One region of the Streptomyces avidinii genome, then DNA from elsewhere that is predicted to be linked to it. Evidence: riboswitches for the same ligand, from Rfam matches in the RefSeq annotation. Region 1 holds a riboswitch; the other holds the start of a gene.
What was found. A riboswitch is a leader RNA that binds a small molecule or an ion and turns the genes downstream of it on or off. The one in region 1 is predicted to bind S-adenosylmethionine.

Region 1 (3,405 bases):
AAGCTCAGCAAGGGCTTCTACGGCGAGAACAACCAGATTCCGAAGCCCACGGTGGAGGAATACAAGGAGATCCAGTCCGGCCACGGCCACCACTGATCCCCGCGCGCCACGCATGACCGCATGAGGGACTGATTTCGGTCAGTCCTGGTGTCGCCACGGCAAGAGCCCCGTCCGGACTCCGGACGGGGCTCTTTGCCGTAACCGGGGCTGGATAGGCTGAACCCGGACCCATTCGACGTGGGCGGCAGAGATGGGCACGGCCCACCAACAGCAGGAGCGGACCATGAACGTTGCGACCCCGGCAGGCGGCGACAGCGTGGCGGCCCGTGGCTGGCCGGGCGTTCTCGACGCTCTGCTGACCGGCCGGGACCTGCGCGCCGAGGACACCGCCTGGGCGATGGACCGGATCATGCGCGGGGAGGCCACCGACGCCCAGATCGCCGGCTTCACCGTCGCGCTGCGGGCCAAGGGGGAGACCGTCGAGGAGATCAACGGCCTCGTACGGGCGATGTACGCGCACGCCAACCTGATCGAGGTGCCGGGCCGCACGGTGGACATCGTCGGTACCGGCGGCGACGGGGCCAAAACGGTGAACATCTCCACGATGTCCGCCATCGTGGTGGCCGGCACCGGAGCCAAGGTCGTCAAGCACGGAAACCGGGCCGCGTCCTCCGCGAGCGGCTCCTCGGACGTCCTGGAGAAGCTCGGCGTCAACCTCGACCTCAGCACGGCGCGGGTCGTCGAGGTCGCCGAGGAGGCCGGCATCACCTTCTGCTTCGCGGTGAAGTTCCACCCGGCACTGCGCCACGTGGCGGCCGCCCGCAAGGAGCTCGGCATCCGCACCACCTTCAACATCCTCGGCCCGCTGACCAACCCGGCCCGGGTACGGGCCCAGGCCTCGGGCGTGGCCGACCCCCGGATGGCCCCGATCGTCGCGGGCGTCCTCGCCGAGCGGGGCTCCTCCGCGCTGGTCTTCCGCGGCGACGACGGCCTGGACGAACTGACCACGGCCTCGACCTCGCGGATCTGGTGGGTCCGGGACGGCAAGGTCACCGAGCAGACCTTCGACCCGCGCGACGTGGGCATCTCCCTGGTCGACGTCTCCGCCCTGGCCGGCGGGGACCCCTCCTACAACGCGGATGTGGCCCGCCGACTGCTGGCCGGCGAGACCGGCCCGGTCCGCGACGCCGTACTCCTGAACTCGGCGGCGGCCCTGGTGGCCCTGGACCCCGCCGCGGGCACCCTGGAGGAGCAGATCGCGGCGGGCATGACCCGCGCGGCGGAGTCGATCGACTCGGGTGCCGCCCGGGACGTCCTGGAGCGCTGGGTGGCGGCCAGCAACGCCTAGGCCGCGCGGGAACGGCGCGAAAACGCTGACCCCGGTCCACCATACGGACCGGGGTCTTGCGTTCGCGTGATCTTGTGGCAGGATGCTGACCAGGTCACGAGTGACAGCGTTTAGGCCCCGGCTTGCTGTCCGGCAACCCTCCTTCCGTGGCGGGGTGCCCCGGGTGATGACCAGGTCGTAGGCAGCAAGGCCTACGGCAAGCGCGGATCCCTCGACACCAGGGGTCCTGGTCTCTCGAGGAGCGTTTTCCGTGAGCAAGCGAATGCGATAGGGCGACTCCGCCCCCACTTCACCCTCGGACCAGGGTCACTTCCGTGCATCCCCGCGTCGCTCCGAGGACTTTCCCGTACCCCCGACGGCCGCAGCGCCGTACCCGCGTACGGGCACACCGAAGCCATTCAGCCCTGCCTGCCGGGAGATATCGCCATGTCCGCATCCCTGAACGCCGCCGTCGCCACCACCGCCACCGCCGTGGACCCCGCCTGTGCCGAGCCGCTCGCCGTCCTCGGCCGGGACGTCACCGTCCCCCTCGTCACCGGCGGCGAGGTCACCTACGCGGCCCTCGACTACGCGGCCAGCGCCCCCGCCCTGCAGCGCGTCTGGGACGACGTGGCCGCGTACGCCCCCTACTACGGCAGCGTGCACCGCGGCGCCGGGTACCTCTCGCAGCTCTCCACCGACCTCTTCGAGCAGAGCCGGGTCACGGTGGCCGAGTTCCTCGACTGCCGCCCCGCCGACCAGGTGGTCTTCACCCGGTCCACCACCGACTCGCTGAACCTGCTGGCCGCCGTACTCCCCGCCGACTGCCAGGTGTTCGTCTTCGAGACCGAGCACCACGCCTCGCTGCTGCCGTGGGTGGACGCGCAGGTCACCTACCTCAACGCGCCGCGCACCCCCGCCGAGGCCGTCGCCACCCTGGAGCGCGCGCTCGCCGACCGCGACCCCTACGGCCCGGCCCTGGTCTGCGTCACCGGCGCCTCCAACGTCACCGGTGAGCTGTGGCCGGTGAAGGAACTCGCCGCCGCCGCGCACGCCCACGGCGCGCGCATCGTGCTGGACGCCGCCCAACTGGCCCCGCACCACCCCGTCTCGGTACAGGAACTGGACGTCGACTGGGTCGCCTTCTCCGGGCACAAGCTCTACGCACCCTTCGGCTCGGGCGTACTCGCCGGCCGCGCGGACTGGCTGCAGGAGGCGCAGCCGTACCTGGCCGGCGGCGGGGCCTCCCGCAAGGTGGCCCGGCGCGAGGACGGCGGCGTGGACGTCGAGTGGCACACCACCGCCGCCCGCCACGAGGCCGGCTCCCCGAACGTCATCGGCGTCTACTCCATCGCCTCGGCCTGCAAGGCCCTGACCGAGGCCGGCTTCGAGAACCTCGTCGCCCGCGAACGCCACCTCATCGCGAAGGTCCGCGAAGGCCTGGCGGAGGTCCCGGCGGTCCGGATCCTCTCCCTCTTCGGTGACGACGCCCCGCGGGTCGGCGTCATCTCCTTCGTGGTGGACGGCTGGAACAGCTCGCACTTCGCGGCGGCCCTGTCCGCGGAGTACGGGATCGGCGTGCGCGACGGCCTGTTCTGCGCCCACCCGCTGGTCCGCACCCTGCTGGGCAGCGAGCCGCAGGCGCAGGGCGAGTGCGGTGCCCCGGAGGCGGCCCCGGGTGAGCGCTCCCTCAACGCCATCCGCGTCAGCTTCGGCGCCGGCACCCCCGACGAGCACGTGGAGCGGTTCGTCCGCGCGGTGAAGGAACTCGTCGCGGACGGTGCGAAGTGGCAGTACCGCACGGAGGAAGGCCGCTGCGTCCCGGCCGTCTGACCTGCGGTCGGCTCTGCGGTGTACGGCCGTGCCCCCCCTCGGGGTGCGCCTCAATCGCCGGCGAGGCTCAAATGGGGGTCGGTGCCCGGCGCGGGGTGCCCTGCGGGCGGCCCGGCGGTGCGGCTGTCCCTGCCCGGGGCGGGCGCCTCAATCGCCGGCGAGGCTCAAAGAGGGGGCCGGTGCCCCGCGCGGGGTGCCCTGCGGGCCGCTGGGGGTGTGGGTCGGGGCCCCGCACGAGGGTCTCC
Region 2 (3,405 bases), 1.3 Mb from region 1:
GGTCCGCGTCCGACAGTGCCGCGCAGATCCACAGTGCATCCGGTTGCTCCGCGAGGGCCGTGGAGAGTCCGGAGACGAGACCGCCCCCGCCGCGCCGGGCGCTGAGCGTCCCGTCGTCGGCGAGGGCGTAGGAGAGGGGGCCGCGGTTCGCTGCAACGAGTACCTGGGAAGCCATGCGGCCAACCTAGCCCGGCCCGCGCCCGCTCAAACCGTACGTTCGCTCACGCCACGCGACGCAGGGCGTACTCCTTGATGCCCGCCATCGGGGGCCGCTCCTCGGTGTCCACCGGGTACGTCCGCGGCACGAAGCCCTCCGGCCCGCGCTCGAACTGTGTCAGCTCCGGCCGTACGAGGTGCCCGCGCGAGAGCCGTACCTGGGCGGTGCGGTAGATCGCCGCGGCCATCCGGCCCAGCGCCTGCCCGTCCTGATGGCGGTGGACGCGTACGCCCACGTCCACCTGGGCCAGCGCGTCCAGCCCGACCGTGTGCAGGGCGTCGACCAGCAGGCCCAGCTCGACGCCGTACCCGACGGGGAACGGCAGCCGTTCCAGCAGGCATCGGCGTACGGCGTACTCGCCGCCCAGGGGCTGGACGAAGCCGGCCAGCTGCGGCCAGTGCAGGTTGAGGAGGGGGCGGGCGACGAGTTCGGTGACCCGGCCGCCCTGGCCGGGGGTGTCCCCCAGCGGCCGGTCGTACATCGCCTTGACGAACTGCACGTCCGGGTCGGTCAGCAGCGGGCCCACGATCCCGGAGACGAAGGCGGCGGAGAAGTCCCGCAGGTCGGCGTCGACGAAGCAGACGATGTCCCCGTCGGTGGCCAGCAGCGAGCGCCACAGCACCTCGCCCTTGCCGGGCAGCGCCGGGATGCGGGGCAGCACGTCGTCGCGGTGCACCACCCGGGCCCCGGCCTTCGCCGCGACCTCCGCTGTGCGGTCGCTGGAGCCCGAGTCGACAACGACCAGTTCGTCGACCAGGGGGACGGGCAGTCCCTCGATCAGCTCACGCCGGATCACCTCGACGATCGCGCCGACCGTCGCCTCCTCGTCCAGCGCGGGCAGCACCACGCTGACCGTGGTCCCGGCCGCCCGTTTCCGGTCGAGCAGCTGGTCGAGCGGTCGGTCGGCGGCGGACCAGGAGCGGTCGGCCAGCCATCGCTCCACCTCTTCCAGCACCTTCAGCACTCCCTGCGTGTCGGCGAAATCCGCCGGTATGTGATCCATCTCGCGGTTCGGACGCCTGTCTCAACCGCCCGGCCCTTCGGTTACAGTCTTGAACAACGCGAAGGACCACCGCATGCCGGGGGTCCTCGTGACAAATGCCCGGGCGCGCCGAAGAGCGCGTCGCCCGGTGCCATACCGCTCATCCAGAGGGGCAGAGGGACACGGCCCGTTGAAGCCCCGGCAACCCTCCAGTCGGTTCTCGCGATCGCGCACATCAGCGACGTCAGCGAGGTCCCCGGCTAGGGAAGGTGCCAATTCCGTCTCATGGCGAAGTGCGCCATGGGGAAGATGAGGAGAAAGGGCCTCGCCATCATGGCTGCACAGACTGTCGCCACCTCTGTTGATCTCGGACCTGCCACCGGCCTTTCCTGTCGCGAGTGCGGTACCCGTTTCGAGCTCGGCCCCATCTTCGCGTGCGCCGAGTGCTTCGGACCGCTGGAAGTCGCCTACGACCTCCCGACCGGTGACCCCGAGGCCCTGCGCGCCGCGATCGAGGCCGGCCCCAACAACATCTGGCGCTACGCGCCGCTGCTGCCCGTCCCCGCCGACGTGGCCGCCAAGCCCAGCCTGAACCCCGGCTTCACCAAGCTCGTGGACGCGGCCAACCTGGCCAAGGAGCTGGGCGTCACCGGCAAGCTCTACGTCAAGGACGACTCCGGCAACCCGACGCACTCCTTCAAGGACCGCGTCGTGGCCATCGCCGTCGAGGCCGCCCGCGCCTTCGGCTTCACCACGCTGTCCTGCTCCTCCACCGGCAACCTGGCCGGCGCCGTCGGCGCCGCGGCCGCCCGGGCCGGCTTCCGCTCCTGCGTGTTCATCCCGCACGACCTGGAGCAGGGCAAGGTCGTCATGGCCGGTGTGTACGGCGGCGACCTGGTCGGCATCGAGGGCAACTACGACGATGTGAACCGTTTCTGCTCCGAGCTCATCGGCGACCCGCTGGGCGAGGGCTGGGGCTTCGTCAACGTCAACCTCCGCCCGTACTACGGCGAGGGCTCCAAGACCCTGGCGTACGAGATCTGCGAGCAGCTCGGCTGGCAGCTGCCCGACCAGATCGTCATCCCGATCGCTTCCGGCTCGCAGCTGACGAAGATCGACAAGGGTCTGCAGGAGCTCATCAAGCTCGGCCTCGTCGAGGACAAGCCGTACAAGATCTTCGGTGCGCAGGCCGAGGGCTGCTCCCCGGTGTCGACCGCCTTCAAGGCCGGTCACGACGTGGTCCGCCCGCAGAAGCCGAACACCATCGCCAAGTCGCTCGCGATCGGCAACCCGGCGGACGGCCCGTACGTCCTGGACATCGCGCGCCGCACCGGCGGTTTCGTCGAGGACGTGACCGACGAGCAGGTCGTCGAGGCCATCAAGATCCTCGCGCAGACCGAGGGCATCTTCGCCGAGACCGCGGGCGGTGTGACCGTCGGCGTGACGAAGAAGCTCATCGACAACGGGCAGCTCGACCCGACGCTGACCACGGTCGTCCTCAACACCGGTGACGGCCTCAAGACCCTGGAGGCGGTGGCCGCGGACAGCGGGCAGACCGCCACCATCCGCCCGAGCCTGGACGCGTTCCGCGCCGCCGGCCTGGTCTGATCCTTCTCCCTCTGCACCCGGAAAGGCAGTAGCGCCATGAGCGTCAACGTCCGCATCCCCACCATCCTGCGCACCTACACCGGCGGCGCCGCCGAGGTCCCGGCCGAGGGCGCGACCCTCGCCGAGGTCATCGAGTCCCTGGAGAAGAGCCACCCGGGCATCGCCGCGCGCGTCCTGGACGACCAGGGCAAGCTGCGCCGTTTCGTGAACGTCTACGTGAACGACGACGACGTGCGCTTCGAGGGCGGGCTGCAGGCGGCGACGCCGGACGGCGCAGGCGTCTCGATCATCCCGGCCGTGGCAGGCGGTTGCTGAATACCCGGATCCCCGGGATCACCCGACAGGTGACACGCGCAAACCGAAATTGCCCCCTCCGCTAAAAGCGGAGGGGGCAATTCTGCTTGATTGGGCACGGTAGGGTTGGGGAAGTCCCCTCCGCTGTTCTTGCCCCCTGCATATGAACGGGCCGCGCGAGGGTCGACATCGGGCCAATGTGCAAGTGCGGTATGGGGCTTTGGCGAGATATGCCCGGCCCGAGTTGCCCTGGAGTATGGCAAATTTTCACTCTATTTCAATGTTTCTCGGTGTCCAGAATTCT

Region 2: another riboswitch for S-adenosylmethionine. It lies ahead of thrC (threonine synthase); the one in region 1 lies ahead of OG373_RS27845 (aminotransferase class V-fold PLP-dependent enzyme).

What each region holds. Positions count from the first base shown of each region.
Region 1 is NZ_CP108863.1:6,188,856-6,192,260, forward strand. Features, by position in the region: gene OG373_RS27835 (cytochrome bc complex cytochrome b subunit) at 1-96, shown strand, start outside; gene trpD (anthranilate phosphoribosyltransferase) at 284-1,348, shown strand; SAM riboswitch class IV at 1,441-1,557, shown strand; gene OG373_RS27845 (aminotransferase class V-fold PLP-dependent enzyme) at 1,775-3,160, shown strand.
Region 2 is NZ_CP108863.1:4,913,975-4,917,379, forward strand. Features, by position in the region: gene OG373_RS22050 (trehalose-6-phosphate synthase) at 1-175, opposite strand, end outside; gene OG373_RS22055 (glucosyl-3-phosphoglycerate synthase) at 222-1,172, opposite strand; SAM riboswitch class I at 1,357-1,515, shown strand; gene thrC (threonine synthase) at 1,533-2,807, shown strand; gene OG373_RS22065 (MoaD/ThiS family protein) at 2,844-3,122, shown strand.